DNA from 3 places in the Desulfitobacterium chlororespirans DSM 11544 genome. Region 1 is predicted to be linked to each of the others. Evidence: riboswitches for the same ligand, from Rfam matches in the RefSeq annotation. Region 1 holds a riboswitch; each other region holds the start of a gene.
The links. Region 1 has a riboswitch for cobalamin ahead of cobT (nicotinate-nucleotide--dimethylbenzimidazole phosphoribosyltransferase). Riboswitches for the same ligand answer to the same signal wherever they lie in the genome.
Positions count from the first base shown of each region.

Region 2: it holds a riboswitch for cobalamin, as region 1 does, so the genes downstream of both, BUA14_RS07275 (bifunctional cobalt-precorrin-7 (C(5))-methyltransferase/cobalt-precorrin-6B (C(15))-methyltransferase) here and cobT (nicotinate-nucleotide--dimethylbenzimidazole phosphoribosyltransferase) in region 1, are expected to answer to the same signal.
Region 3: it holds a riboswitch for cobalamin, as region 1 does, so the genes downstream of both, BUA14_RS09925 (ABC transporter substrate-binding protein) here and cobT (nicotinate-nucleotide--dimethylbenzimidazole phosphoribosyltransferase) in region 1, are expected to answer to the same signal.

Region 1 is NZ_FRDN01000015.1:43,965-48,893, forward strand. It holds gene cobS (adenosylcobinamide-GDP ribazoletransferase) at 1-462, opposite strand, end outside; gene cobU (bifunctional adenosylcobinamide kinase/adenosylcobinamide-phosphate guanylyltransferase) at 455-1,069, opposite strand; gene cobT (nicotinate-nucleotide--dimethylbenzimidazole phosphoribosyltransferase) at 1,089-2,228, opposite strand; cobalamin riboswitch at 2,328-2,503, opposite strand; gene BUA14_RS21600 (ATP-binding protein) at 2,617-3,996, shown strand; gene BUA14_RS21605 (GerAB/ArcD/ProY family transporter) at 4,212-4,929, shown strand, end outside.
Region 2 is NZ_FRDN01000005.1:291,581-296,509, reverse strand. It holds gene cobI (precorrin-2 C(20)-methyltransferase) at 210-953, opposite strand; gene BUA14_RS07275 (bifunctional cobalt-precorrin-7 (C(5))-methyltransferase/cobalt-precorrin-6B (C(15))-methyltransferase) at 1,052-2,275, opposite strand; cobalamin riboswitch at 2,515-2,692, opposite strand; gene cbiD (cobalt-precorrin-5B (C(1))-methyltransferase CbiD) at 2,728-3,891, opposite strand; gene BUA14_RS07265 (glycosyltransferase family 8 protein) at 3,920-4,804, opposite strand; gene ftsH (ATP-dependent zinc metalloprotease FtsH) at 4,897-4,929, opposite strand, start outside.
Region 3 is NZ_FRDN01000006.1:332,904-337,832, reverse strand. It holds gene BUA14_RS09935 (ABC transporter ATP-binding protein) at 1-342, opposite strand, end outside; gene BUA14_RS09930 (FecCD family ABC transporter permease) at 342-1,322, opposite strand; gene BUA14_RS09925 (ABC transporter substrate-binding protein) at 1,494-3,047, opposite strand; cobalamin riboswitch at 3,171-3,351, opposite strand; gene tsaA (tRNA (N6-threonylcarbamoyladenosine(37)-N6)-methyltransferase TrmO) at 3,370-3,807, opposite strand; gene BUA14_RS09915 (MarR family winged helix-turn-helix transcriptional regulator) at 3,834-4,289, opposite strand; gene BUA14_RS09910 (B12-binding domain-containing radical SAM protein) at 4,530-4,929, opposite strand, start outside.

The DNA.
Region 1 (4,929 bases):
AAAAATCCAGCGGGACAGGATGGGCATGAAGAGAACCAGGTAAGGAACCAAAGGGGAAGAGAGGGTAAGGAGCCCGGCCAAAAGACTGAATTTGAGCAGCAGGTAAACCATGGCACTCACGGCACCGAAAGCTCCCACATGGCTGTCTTTCATAATCTCCAGCATGCGTTCAGGTGTCCGCGCTGAAAGCAATCCATCCATACTATCCATCAAGCCATCAAGGTGAATTCCCCCGGTGAGAATAAGTTCCAGGGTGAGCAGCAAGGCAGCCGTAACCAGGGGCGGGTAGTGAGGAAGGAGCAGGGTTAAGGCCAGCCATAAGGCTCCTCCCAGAATTAAGCCCACTAAAGGATAATAATGCTGACTTTGGGTGAACTCTTCCGAGGTCACCTGCTCCGGCTGAGGGAGTGGTATTCGGGTCAGAAAGGTCAGGGCGATCCATAATTTGCGCATGCTAGGCATCCTCTCGCCGCAAGGAATCCAGCAAGGCCTGACCGGCAGCTTTGATCTCCGTCGGATAGCCGGCGACCACGGAATAGACATGGCGGGCGCTCTGCCCCAGGATCTGGTTGGCCCTGCCGGCCAGATCCCGATAGAACCTGGAAAGGGGATTATCCGGGACGATACCGTCTCCCACCTCATTGGTGACCATAATCACCTGAGGGCCGATATCCTGGGCTATACGGGCGACAATGCGGACCTGTTCGAGAATCTCCTGCTCTAACCTATGGAGGGCCTGGGTATACTCCTGCTCAGTCAGATTATCTTCTGCCGGATAGCGGGCAAGGAGAAGATTGGTCAGCCACAGGGTTACACAATCCACTAAAAGGACCCCTTTATCCTGAGCATGGCCTTCCAACAGGTCGGGGAGGGCAAGGGGTTCTTCCACCAAGCCCCAGTGGGCGGGGCGCTGGTCCTGATGTTTTCTGACACGCAAAGCCATTTCTTCATCATAGACCTGGGCTGTGGCGATGTAGGTAACAGGCAGGCCGGGATGAGCGGCCAGAAGCTCGGCAAAGCGGCTCTTGCCACTGCGGGCTCCGCCGGTTATGAGCACAAAATCTGACATAATTACCTCCGGTGATTGCTTAATTTTTGCCGCTGACTCCTGCGGATTCAAAAGTAGCCATCTCGTTGAGAATGCGGATGGAGGCGTCCAGAAGATGGAAAGCGATAGCGGCTCCTGTTCCCTCTCCTAACCGGAAATCCAGGTGCATGATGGGTTTGAGATCCAGTTGTTCCAGGGCGGCTCTGTGGCCGATCTCCACAGAAGAATGAGAGGGAATCAGGAAGAAGCGGGCCGTGGGGCAGATACGGACAGCAATGAGAGCGGCGGCAGTGGAGATGACTCCGTCTAAAAGGATGGGTACGCGGGAGTAGGCTGCGGCAAGAATTGCCCCGGCCAGGGCACCGATCTCCAGGCCCCCTATTTTGCTGAGGATATCTACTCCATCCTTGGGGTCGGGCTGATTGATGGCGATAGAGCGGGCGATGACGTCCTGCTTGCGGATGAGTCCCGCATCATCCAGACCGGTGCCCCGTCCGGTAACTTCCTGAGGCGGCAAGCCTGTCAAGAGAGAAATAATGGCTGTACTGGGGGTGGTATTGCCAATTCCCACTTCCCCCGTGGCCAGAACATTCACTCCGGAATCAATAGCCTGGCGGGCGATTTTAGCGCCGGTCAGCAGGGAAAGCAGAGCTTCTTTACGGCTCATGGCCGGCCCCTGGGCCATGTTATGGGTTCCGTTCATGATGCGGTGAGCCATAAGCTCCGGCGGATCCAGGGGGAAAGCCATGCCCACATCGGTGCAGATCACCTCGGCGCCGGCATGACGGGCCAGGACATTGATCCCCGCCCCGCCGCCCAGGAAATTATAGAACATCTGCGGGGTTACTTCCTGGGGGAAGGCACTGACACCTTCCGCCACCACGCCATGATCTCCTGCCATGACCAGAATGGCTTTCTTTTGTACTTCCGGCCAAGGCTGACCTTGAATCCCGCCCAGTTGTTTGGCGAGGGCTTCCAAGACTCCTAAACTGCCTTGGGGTTTGGTTAAGGAATCTAAACGGGTTTGCACAGCGGACATGACCTGTTCGTCAAGGCCGTGTATTCCCTGGATAAGATGGTTTAAGGCGGTTTCACATTCCTCCAGGGAAGCGTCACTTAAATTTTCCTGTCTCAAGAAGTCATCCACTAGCTTGTCCTGTTCTAATTCGGTTTTACTCATCTGTATTCCTCTCCTTTGATAAAAAAATAAAGTCCCGCCACTTCATAAGTGGTCGGGACTTTGCCTTCGTCGCCGCTGCTTTCCATAGCACCCATGGAAAGGCTTTCTTCATTCCTGGCAGGTCTCCTGGCTTGGATTCAAACGCTTTTTACCCCTTCCCGGTCTGGCCGGTGGTTATGGTTTAGGCTCATCCTACACAGTGGTGGGTCCGCACCGGAATCGCACCGGTTTCCCTATTCTCCCCTTGAGGGGCACCAAAGAATGGATTTTTTTAATTAATTATAGAATAGCAAAGAAGAAGATTTTGTCAACCCTTTACTTAAGGAATTAAAGGATTTAAGATAGGGGTTGTACTAGGACACGAGAAGAAAATAAGGATGTGCATGATGTGAATAGGACGAAAATTACCCGGTTAGCCCTTCTTTTGGACGGAATGGTTGTTTTTCGCGGCATCATAGGGGACCCGGTGACGGCTTCTTTCCAAAACCTGTTCCAGAGGATAGGGAGCAAGGAATTTGATCTGATGGCAATTTATAAAGACTATCATTATTTCTGTTCTTTAGCGACCCAGGTTCATTGGCCTGATTATCTTTGGGAGCGTATGCTTCAAGACGACAATGAGCTGGCCAGGCAAACAGCTCAACAGGGAAAGGACCGGGTCCCGGCCGGGCTTTGCCGGCTGGCTGGTCGGGAACTGCTGTATTTGCGGGAGCTTGCCGAGCTGAAGGCGGAAGATATTAAGGATGCTGTTAAGGCACGGTGTGCAGAGCAGGAGACGGAAGAGCCGGGCCTCTGGCTGGAGGAGCCATTGCGCCCGGAAAGCTGGCCTGGCTGGCTAAGTCTTCCGGATATGGATAGGGAAAAAGAAACTTATGCAAAAGAAGGAAATCAGGCTGAGCTGTATCTCCTCACCGCTCAGAAAAGGTTGAAGCAGAGTCTGCTTCAGGGAACAGAAGAGGAAATGGTGGAGGCGCTGCTTGCTTATTATCAAACCATGGGTACCGGATTGTTTGGCCGGTGCATGGCTCTCAAATGGCGGAGCCGTATGGAAAGGCTTGAAGGGGTACACCCTGAGCCGATGCGCATAAGCAAGTTGATTAATCAGGAACGGGAACAGGGAATCATCCTCCAGAATACTGAATTTTTTCTGAAAGGCCTTCCGGCCAATAATGTGATTCTCTATGGCAATCGTGGGACCGGGAAATCTTCCTTGGTGAAAGCTTTAGTGCAGGAATATGGTGAGCAAGGACTGCGCCTGGTCGAATTATCGAAAACAGACTTGCATGACTACCCGAAGATTATTCGGCTCCTGGCCAGGCAGCCTTTGAAGTTCATCCTGTTTATTGACGACCTTTCTTTTGAAGACACGGAAAGTGATTATAAGAATCTGAAGACCCTGCTGGAGGGAGGGCTGGAAGGGAAGCCCCAAAATGTACTGATCTATGCCACCTCCAACCGGCGCCATCTGGTCAGAGAAACCTTCGGCGAACGTCAGGTTGAGGAAGTCCACCGGCGGGATAATATGGAGGAAAAATTGTCCTTATCCGACCGTTTCGGCATTACGGTCACCTTCCCTACACCGGATCAGGAAGGATATCTGAAGATTGTCGAGGAGTTAGCGGCTCAGGATGGGCTGGCAATTCCCAAAGAGGATTTAAGACAGCAGGCTCTGCGCTGGGTGATGAATCATAATGCCCGTTCGGGGAGAACGGCCCGTCAGTTTGTGGATTTTTTGGTGGCCAGGGAAGGGTTGGCCGCTCAGTCATAGTTTTGGATAGCCGGCTTATGGGGCCGGCTTTTTTTGTTTTCTGAAAAGATCCGAAGGTGGAGTCTCCAGGATTTTGTTTTACACCGGTCGCTCCATAAGCTGCGCGGATGTGGGATAAAGCTACACGACCCAAGCCCCCATCTCCTCGGAAAATGTATAAGGCTGAGCGTTCATCCTAATACTAACTTATCCGTAATGATGAAAGTGTGAAATCCATGAATGTAAAAATCTCAAGCCGTCAATCCTTTTGTACTTATTTCGTGATTGTTTCGCTGTCTTTAGGCATGCCCAATCTAATCATAAGAGATTTGGGGCAGGATTTTTGGCTGGCTATTCTGGTGGCTATGGTTATAGAAACAATGCTGGGCTTTTTCTTATATAAAATGGGCAGGGCTTATACCAATCAGACAATTTTTCAATACAGTAAGAAAATCCTCGGCAGAACATTAGGTAAGGTAATGATTGGAATTTTCAGCCTTTATTGTATTAGTGTAGCCATCACCCTTACGCAAATTCTTATCGAATTCTTTGCCTCGATGGTGATGCCGGAAACTCCGCGCTATGTCTTTGCCATCGTGCTTTTATTGGTGAGTACCTACGCCTGCAGTGCCGGGCTGGAAGTGATTATGAGGCTTTCTGAGATTATCGCTCCGTTTGTTCTTGGCTCCTTTCTCTTTATCATGCTGTTTAATATTGGGAATATGGAGTTTGATAATTTGAGGCCCATGTTCCAGCACAGCCTAGAGGAGGTTCTAAGGGGGGCCATGCTTCCTTCGGCTTGGTTCGGGATCTGCATTATTATGGGCGTTTTAATGGCATACCATAATAATCCTAAAGACATGTACAAGATAAAACTCATGGGAGTTGGCCTGGGTATCCTGACCATCACCATCTCCATGTTCTTTGCCATTATGGTTCTGAGTGTAGAAGTGG
Region 2 (4,929 bases), on a different contig from region 1:
TCGCAAAAAGACTGCAGCGGAGTCGGGTTGGAAACAGGACGTTTCCAACCGGCCATTGAGAACAAGTGCGAAAGCAGTGCTTTCGAGGAGCGATTTGGCCGGCGTCCCGACGGAGCGGCTGGCTTTTCGCGTTAGTTTTGTCCGCGCAGCTCATTGAGCGAACGATGTAAAACAAAATCCTGGAGACAATATCTTTCAAACTATCTCGCTCACGATTGAGGCTTCCTGCAAAGCACAAGACTTAAATAGTCCACTTTTTCCAGCACTTCCTCCGGATCGAGCAAACGAATCTCTTCCCCCGCCTGACCTACCCGGGTAGCTAAAACCGCCTGTGACCCGGTTCTTTGGATATGATTCAGTACATCGGGCAGATTCCGCGATACTTTCATTAAGACGAGATTAGGGTATCGTTCATACTCCTCTAAACCTTCAATCCCCGGCAAAACAATCAGAGGCTCATCACCCGTGGCTAAAGGCCAATTTACTCGGGCAGCGGCAGCGGCCATAGCCGTGATCCCTGGGATGGTCTCTATTTGGTCCGGCTCAAGCCGCTCTCTTAGAATGGTCAGTAAATAACTATAGGTACTGTATAAGGAAGGATCACCTAAAGTAAGGAAGGCAACCGAATGCCCTTGACCGAGCTCCGCCTCAATCTTCTCCGCTGCACTCTGCCAAGCGGCCTGGAGTATGCTTTCGTCGGCGGTCATCGGCATTTCCAGCTCTAAAATGCTGACTCCGGAGGGGCAGTGTGACTGGGCAATCTCCCAGGCGACACTTTCCCGCTCCATCTTGGATTTGGGTATGGCGACGACTTGAATAGCTTGTAATATTTCCACGGCCTTCAGGGTAATGAGCTTAGGGTCCCCTGGTCCTACACCCACCCCATAGAATTTGGCCTTTTCCCCGATCAGGATGTTTACTGTGTTTTTGTCTTCATTCCTATCCTTCTTCACTTTGTTCCTCCTTAGTTCCTCGTCTCGCAGCCAGTTTGCAGTTCTGCAGTGCTTTTTCCCCTGCCAGGGGTCTTGGCTCCTGTGTTTGAGCGGAGACCTCAGCTTCCTTTTCTTCCTGAGAGTATAAATACAGGATTTTGGGCCTGGGCAAGATGAATATCCTTAATGCCCTTCCAGCGTACAGCTTGGATCGAAACCACCTCAACATCCTCGTATTGCAAGCTTTTCAGGGCCTCCATACCATGAGCTAATGTCTCTAAAGTTACGGCAGTCACGACTGCCCGTCCCCCAGGTACCAGAGGGGCTTGGTGTAAAATCTCCCGAATCTGTCCATGGCTTCCGCCAATAATACAGACATCCACAGGCGGGATTTCCTGTAATGCCAGCGGTGCGGAGCCACGAATCAAGCGCAGGTTTCTTACCTGAAATTTCTCCTGATTCTTCAGGATCAGCTCTTGAGCCTCCGGATTTTCTTCCACCGCATAAACACAGCCGCGATGAGCCAGAAAAGCAGCTTCAATGCTTATACTTCCCGTCCCTGCTCCTACATCCAGGACCCGGCTCGCGGGGATAATTCCCGCCTTAGCCAGAACTTGAACGCGAATCTCCGTCTTGGTCATGGGGACATCACCGCGCATAAACTCCTCATCCTTGATGCCAAAGCTCCTGGACGGGGAGAGCAAAGATTGCTCCGGCTTATGCTCTGCTTCTTCAGGATAGAGGATCATCACCGCATTGGCGAAATCTTCTTCTGAATTCATAAGCTGATGAGCATCTGTATTCAGCCAACGCTCTTCCGCATAGGTTAAGGCGTTGCCAAGTGAGATTCGCGGATTAAAACCATAGGTGTGATAATACTCAGCGACCTTCCGGGGTGAGTTTTCACCTCCAGTAAGCACTCCCACAGGCCGGCTGAGCTGTAAAGGCAAACAGTTCAGCGGACGGCCATGGACACTAAGCAGTTCAGCATCCTGCCAGGGCACCCCTGCCCGGGCAAAGGCCAGCTGAATGGAGCTGAGGCCGGGCAACACTTGAATTTCTTCTTGTGGAAACTCCCTTTTCAGCCAGGGAAGCAGACTATAAAAACCTGGATCACCGGAAACCAGAACACTGGCTTTTTTGCCCTGCTGCAATACTTTCTGCAAGGTTTGCTGAGTTTCCGCCAGATTTCCAGTGACTCGGTATGACTCTCCTTGGAAATCCGGGAACAGCTCCAAGGCTCGTTTCCCTCCTACCAAAACATCGCTCTGAGCGACCATTGCTTCAACAGCCTGAGAAACCCATGCACTCGTACCAGGGCCTATCCCCACTATTTGAATCATCCCATCACTTTCCCCTCGATTAAGCTCAATTAAAAAGCAAACTAAATAAAGAAAACCCGGCTTCGCCGAGCCTTAAACCCATACCCCCAAGTGAGGTGAAGCCGCTGGTTGCCCTTATGCTTAGAAAGTATATAGCACAAGCTTATACTTTCTGATAGTGCAAAAAAAGAGCCCTGAGCGGCTCTTTGATTCTTCCCTTCGGCAATTCCGAAATCGTCACTACACCCATCGCTCGTGGCCGTAACGCAATGTTCAAGGCAGGTCTCCTGGCTTCCAGTCTTTATGCCTCTTCCCTTCCCAGGCTTATCCCAGTGGGCCTTAAGAGACACTCGTGGTTCACAGTGGCGGGACCGCGCCGGATTTTCACCGGCTTCCCTTTTCTTCCTCTAAAGAGGAACCTTGAATACTATTCGGTTGTTGAGACAACTTAATTCGAATTACTAAACTATTCTCTATTTTCGCCAAAATTCCTCCTCCATCGGGGGCCAACGCCAAAATTCTTTGCCGATCTCCTTAGCCGGAGCGTCCCAGGCGATGATCTCTCCGTTAAGCAAAGTAAAAGCAGTTCCCACCTGAAGTTCCCCATGCACATGGTCTTGAGCCCGGTGACTTGCCCTTTCAGCCAGTTTAAACAAAAGACTCCCCCAGCCCTTGCTGCGAATTTCTTCGGCAGCACCTTCAACTGTCGGCAACTCCGCGATGGCCTGCAAGGAATTCTGATCCATACCAGCCAGGGCGGCATGAGCTACCAGGATCTCCATCCGGGCATCGGCAACATGAGTATGAGTATGGAAAATTCCCCCGGCCACTTTAATGAGTTTGCCAATATGACCTAAGAGGAGCACCTTTTCGATCTTGCGATAAGCAGCCTCTTCCAGTAAAAAGCCCACAAAATTACTCATCTGAATAATGGCTTCCTCAGGAACCATGAGCTGCTCCCTGGCTACCCTAAAGCCATAATTGCCAGGAGTCAGAACAATGGCTTTATGTCCATAAGCGACGGCTTGATCCAATTCAGGCAGGATCGAATTCTTAAAGGCTTCTTCCGACATCGGCCGCACGATACCCGTTGTACCTAAAATCGATACCCCTCCCATAATTCCCAGTCGGGGATTCAAAGTCTTTAGAGCAAGCCGTTCCCCTTCAGGCACTTCGATCACCACCAGGACTTCTTCCTGGGGAAATATCTCCCGTACCGCGGCCTGAATCATGGACCGGGGAACAGGATTGATAGCGCTTTCCCCCGGAGGAATCTGCAGACCCTTTTTGGTGACAACTCCGATGCCCCGCCCGCCACGAATGCGGATTTCTCCTCTTTCAGAAAGGAGCTGCACCCTGGCTACCACTTCCAAACCATGGGTGACATCGGGATCATCTCCCGCATTTTTGATAATGCTTACCCAAGCAACATCTTCTGCCATGTCCCATCTATGTACGGACAATTGAAGCCGTTCGCCCTGAGGCAGCGGGATATCCACCTCTGTTCCCTGATGCAATCCTTTCAGCAAAAGGCAGGCAGCTTTTGCCGCCCCTGCTGCACAACTGCCCGTAGTAAAGCCCGTTTTCCATGAATGCCTGTCCTTCGTCTTTTTCCTCATATCCGCCGCCCCACCCATTATTGTATTTAACTCTAATGCTATCATTTCACCTCATAATTTCAAAATCCTTCATTTTGATACGAACCTTTTGCTCATAGTTTTTATAAAAAACGTCCAATTCCCCAATATAGTTTTCTTTCCAGGGTTTGTTGCGGCCACAATAGTGAATAATCGCAGTATTGTGGCGGACCCAATCCAGATCAATTTTAGCATCCCAATACTTGGGGTTCAGATTATAGAGGGCATAATATCGTTCACTGAGATTATAGATTTTCGCATCTACAGTCAGGGTTTTATCACTATAGACCCCATTGAGAACATCCTGGTCAGGCAGGAATAAGCGGTGCTTGTACTCTTCAATATATGCGTAGACTTCATGAACATCCTGTTCCTGACGCAGCAGGGACAAGTTCATCATCATCACCCCCGAATTGACATAGGTGCTGTCTTCAACCATATTAAGCCTGACGTGATTAAGCTTTTTCAATAGTTCCTTAACATGGGAGGCTGCTGCGAAGAAGTTTCCCTGGAAGTCTATCGTGTAGAGTTCCTTTAAAGGATTTATGACAACAAGATCAGGATCCAGGTACAAAATCCGTTCAAGGTGATCGGGAAGATAATTCACTGCAAAAATCCGATAATACATTTCCTTGGGATAGCGGCTGGTAATGGGCGCCTTGCTCAAACCTTCATCGGCTAGTTTAATTCCTTCAATCTTACATCGTGAGGTATCAATGGCCTGATCGATACGTGCAAAGTCCTCCTTGGACATGGCGGAATGGGCTACATAAACTGTAAACTGCTCCCCTGGATTGGAGTCAAGCAGAGAGGTCAGCATAACCATTAACTGTTTTACATAGCCCGAATTCAGGGTGACTAAAATATTCATCGTTTTACCCCTTTGCTGATTGATCTTATCCTGATTGATCATGCTGATTCATCTTAGAGTAAGAAGATGATGCGATGCAGCAGCTTAACGCCAAACAAGGACTGGGATGTCAAAACATCACCAGTCCTTGTTTTCTACCTGGAGAGCACCGCCATAAATTCTTCTCC
Region 3 (4,929 bases), on a different contig from region 1:
CGCTACCTTATAACCCAGTTCAGGCAATCTCCCTAAAATGACCATTTCCAAAACCGTAAGGGTCGATAGCTCCACATCCATTTGGGGCAAATAGGACATGAGCTTGATTTTATCCTCCGTACACATGGCGGTAATGCTTTCTTGGCCGTAAAAAATCTCCCCCTCATAATCCAACAGACCGAAAATGGTTTTAAGCAGGGTGGATTTTCCCGCCCCGTTAGGACCAAGGATGACATTAAAGCCTTTGGCAAAGGTAAGATTAAAATTGGCAAACACCTTAAGGGGTGCTTTGCTTTTTTTATAGGTTTTATAGGAGAAACTTAAATTATCTACCCTTAACATCACATACTCCTCATTTTTTTACTGAATATAATGGCAATAAAGAAAGGAATACCAATAACTGAGGTAACCAAGCCGATGGGCAGGATAACCCCTCTGACCATCAGCTTGCTGATGACAAAAGCCAGACCCATGACAAAAGCACCCAACAGCCCTGATAAAGGCATAAAAAATCGTTGATCTTCACCGACCAGCTGACGGGCAATATGGGGGGCGATCAGACCGACGAATCCTATGGTCCCCACAAAGCAGACCGATACGGCAGCCAGCAAAGAGCTTACGAAAATAACCATTCTCCGCACTTTGGCCGTATCGACACCGATACTTCTGGCTTTGGTATCATCCAGGGTCATTGCGGTCAGTTTCCAGGCATTTTTGAACAAAACCAAAAAACACACTATCAGCACCACAAGGACAATAAAAAATTTGCCCCAGGTGGTTTTCAATAAGCTGCCGAAATTCCAGAAGATTAAACTTTGCAGTTTATCCTCGTCGGCGACATACTGCAAGATCATGGTCAGAGAGTTAAACAAGAAATTTAACGCTACCCCAAAAAGAATGATGGCCGTTTTATTGATTTGTCTCTGCCTGGAAAAGGTATAGATGGCCACTGCCACCAAAAGGGCAAAGGCGAAAGCATTGACCGTCACAGCCAGGGTTTCCGGGACCTTCAGCACATTAGCGTTCAAAATCAATCCCATGGCCGCTCCGAAGGAAGCGGCGGCGGAAATTCCCAGGGTATAAGGACTGGCGATGGGATTGCGCAGGATGGTTTGCAATTCACAGCCGCTGATACCTAAGGATGCACCCACCACGATGGCCATAAGAGCCATGGGTAAACGGATATCCCTGATGATCATGGAGTTATGTCCATCCCCTTCTCCCGTGAGCAGCACCCGCAATACTTCACTAATCGCTATGGAAGAGGAACCGATGGAAATATTCAGGACCACTAAAACGATCATTGCTAGTGAAAAGCTCATAATCAAAAAGATTCTTCTCTTGATCAGCTGATTATATAATTTGCGGTTGGCATTTTCTTCATGCTTAATCTTGATTCACTCCTTAGCCTTTCTTGGCTGAAATCAGCTCAAACCGGCATCCAAAAGGGCTGCGGATCGTTGGCGCCAACTTTCCGAAGCCCTTTGCCGTTTTTATTTTTTTAAGGAAGTACTGTTTTCAAGGCCCGTAAACCAGGTGCTGATATCGCTGTCCACCAGCATAAATTTATCGAAAAATTCATCAAGGACCACCTCCGGATCAAGGTCTGCGAATTCTTCAGGATAGAAGAGCTTGGCCATCTTCAGACAAGGATAAAAGGCATAAATGGAACGGCTGGTTGAATGGGCAAATTCATAGACCTTGTTATTTTTAACCGCCTGCAAATTGCTCCAGCCGGTTCTGTTGATAATATCGTACTGTGGGGGTTCTTTCTTTTTATTAAGGCTGTCCAGCCAACCGTCATTGACACCGCTGAGAATGATATAATCCGGATCAGCTTTGATGACATACTCGGGATCAAGGGTATTGCTGCTTCCTCCCGCGGATGCCTTATCTAAAAGCACGGCATCGGCAATATTGTCACCGCCGGCAATAGCAATGGGCAGACCCCACCCGGAAACGCTGGTTCCTGTGCTCCCGAAGACCTCGGAGTAGCCTGACTTTTCATAATAAACCGTGGGCTTATCCTGACGCTGGGCAAGATTCTTGGCAGTAATGAGTCCATACTGCTTATCCATGAACGCCACGACTTCGGCGGCTTTTTCTTCTTCCTGGAATATCTTGCCCAAGAGCTTCATGGTCTCCTGAACCGACTTATCTAATTTTTTGCCGGGTACATCGATGAGCACGATATCGATTCCTGCCGCCGCAAGCTGATCTTCTATTTCCAAGGCATATTTATGGGCAGCCATGGCTGAGTTGACGATGAGAACATCGGGATTCATGGACAGCACCATTTCCAGGTCAAAGGGCGCGTTATGATCGGAGATCTGGCCTATATGCTGGGTATAGTCCCTAACCAGGGGCTTATACAGCTGGGCATATTTTTGAATGCCACCGCCGCCGTCCTGTCCGGAAGCAACCAGCATTGAAAAGGCCTCCTTCCCTTTCAGCGGTATAATATAGTCGATGACATCCATGGTGCTGATAGCATAGGAGGAAATAGGCAGGTCAATGGTTACCTCTCTGCCTTTGACATCCTTTATGGTTATAGAACTTGTCGTCTCTTTTTTAACGGGCATGGTATCCTTATTCAGAGGGGATATTACATTCGCGCTCCCCTCTTCAGCAGCGACATAGCCGTATTGAACAGGATCTTGACCGGCTTCCTTTAAAGCCGCGGCCACCCCATTGATAATCCCCTTACTGGTCAGTGTCGCACCGGCAACCACATCCACATCCAGGGACTGAGCTTCAATAATACGCTGGGGTATTTTCTCGATGGCGATGCCGCCAACATCCTCAGTTTCCGTATTTTCGCCTACAGTAATCTTCGTGATTTTTCCTTCCTTATCCACGTCCGCTGTCACTTCAAGATCCCCGTGATAACCGGGCGCTTTCGCCGTGTAAGTCCCGGCTGCAACTGCTTTTTCAGCAGGTGGGTTTTCCGCCGGTTTGTTGGCAGCTGCTGAATTGCAGCCCCCCAGGAGCACCATCATGACGATGACCAATAAAGCAGCTGTTTTTTGTCTATAGCTTTTCTCCATTGTTCTCCACCTTTCTTTCTGACTTCTTCTCGTTTGAGCATCCAAGCTTCTGCCCTGGTTTCTTACGTCTTCCGCTTGATTTTGGGCAAAGAAAATAAACCACCCTCCCCTCCGGAAAATGAATTGTAGTTTTATCAACAGGCAGGTCTCCTGGCTCGCGCCTTTATTTATCGCCTTCCCAGTCTTCGCCAGTGGCATGAAGATAAATAAATCTTTAACGGCGCTTACAGTAACGGGGGTTGCTCAGGATTTGCACCTGATTCCCTTTTCATTACTTACGTAAACCTGTCAATAGTTTCTTATTCAGCTTTAAACAACCAAACTATATCCCTTTATCGCTGAAACCAGTCTCGTTCAATTGACCAGTGGTTAGGTCGATATAAGGCTTAATATCAAGTACAGGAGTATTATCCAACATATCCACTCCTTCGAAAAACAAGCGGTTACCCTCTCTTTTCCTGAACCGGACTATGGACAGGCCGATGCCGTTGGGCCGGTTGGGAGATCGTGTGGAAAACACACCCATGACCTGATTGTTTCTGCGGGAAAGGGTCGTCAGCTTATATCCCGGGGATTTATGAAAATAAAACAAAATGGCCCCATAGCCCCCTGCTTGGATATCGGCAATACCTTCCTGGTATTCTTCGAGAACTTCAATAACAGCCATCGTTTCTCCCGAAAGAGTGCTTTGCCTGGGGGCGTCGCCCTTTTCCTTATAAGGAGACCGGATATATCCGATCGGTTTCATTAAGATCTCCACTGACTTCTCCTCCTCAGACCGTCTTTTTACCTGTGCCTGCGTTCATAATCGGCGATATTATCCAGCATTTTATATAAAATCCGCCTGGCGGTTTCCCGCTCCTCCTCTGTAAAATCTTTGGCCAGAATTCGGTTCAATCCTTTAAACACTTCATGAAATTCCTCTTCAAAATCCCTTGCTTTTGCTGTAACATAGACAATTTTTTTACGGCCGTCTTTAGGATCTTCTTCCCTGTATACATAACCTTCTTCTTCAAGCTTTTTCAAGGCTCTCGCTGTGTTTGCCTTATCGATATTGAGTAGTTCGCTTAGCTCTTCCTGGGTTATGCCATCGTAATTAAACAGCAATTGGGTCAAAAATGCCCATTGTCCCTGTCCGATGTTATAGTCTTTGATATTTCTGCCGATATAGGTCTGACTATAACGATCGATGGCTGAAATAGCCTTGATCAGTGATTTTCTTTTGTCTATACGCTCGTTCATGCTCTTCCCTTTGCTTATGTAGTTAGTAGTTCTGAATAACTAGTTGCGAAAGCAACGAATTATTCCTAATAAATTTACTTTATTTGATGCTTTTCAACACACGTTATTAATATGCTATACTATTCAATCAAATCTGTCAATCATCCTATTCAAGGAATATGACTTTTTCTATAACAACAATGGGCGGGTCGTACATGACAAGAGTTGAGGAGACCATCCCACTGAGAAAAAGATTGAATCCTACTTTACCCGATAAGAGATCCACGCTGCCAGCCGCCCTACGGTTCTCATGAGGATAATCCGCGCCAGCGCCGATGTAAACCTACCGAATTTACGGTATAAAATATTAAATAAAAAATAAGATTTGCGCTGGGCCTTATGTTCCGGCCTACGGCGCCATATATTGGGAAAGGAATAAAACTCAAAGTAGATCCATAGATAGCCCTTATCTAATTCCTCTGCCGTCATTCCCTTGGGCTGAAAGACCACATGAGCAGTATTGTACTTTGACAGCTCATGATCGAGTATGCGGCCTTCCTCTTTCATCCGGCCATGCAACTCTGTGCCGGGATAGGGAGTGAGAATATGAGAAGTTAAGGTTTCAATTTTGTTCCTGACCAGCCAATCCAGTGTTCTCTGA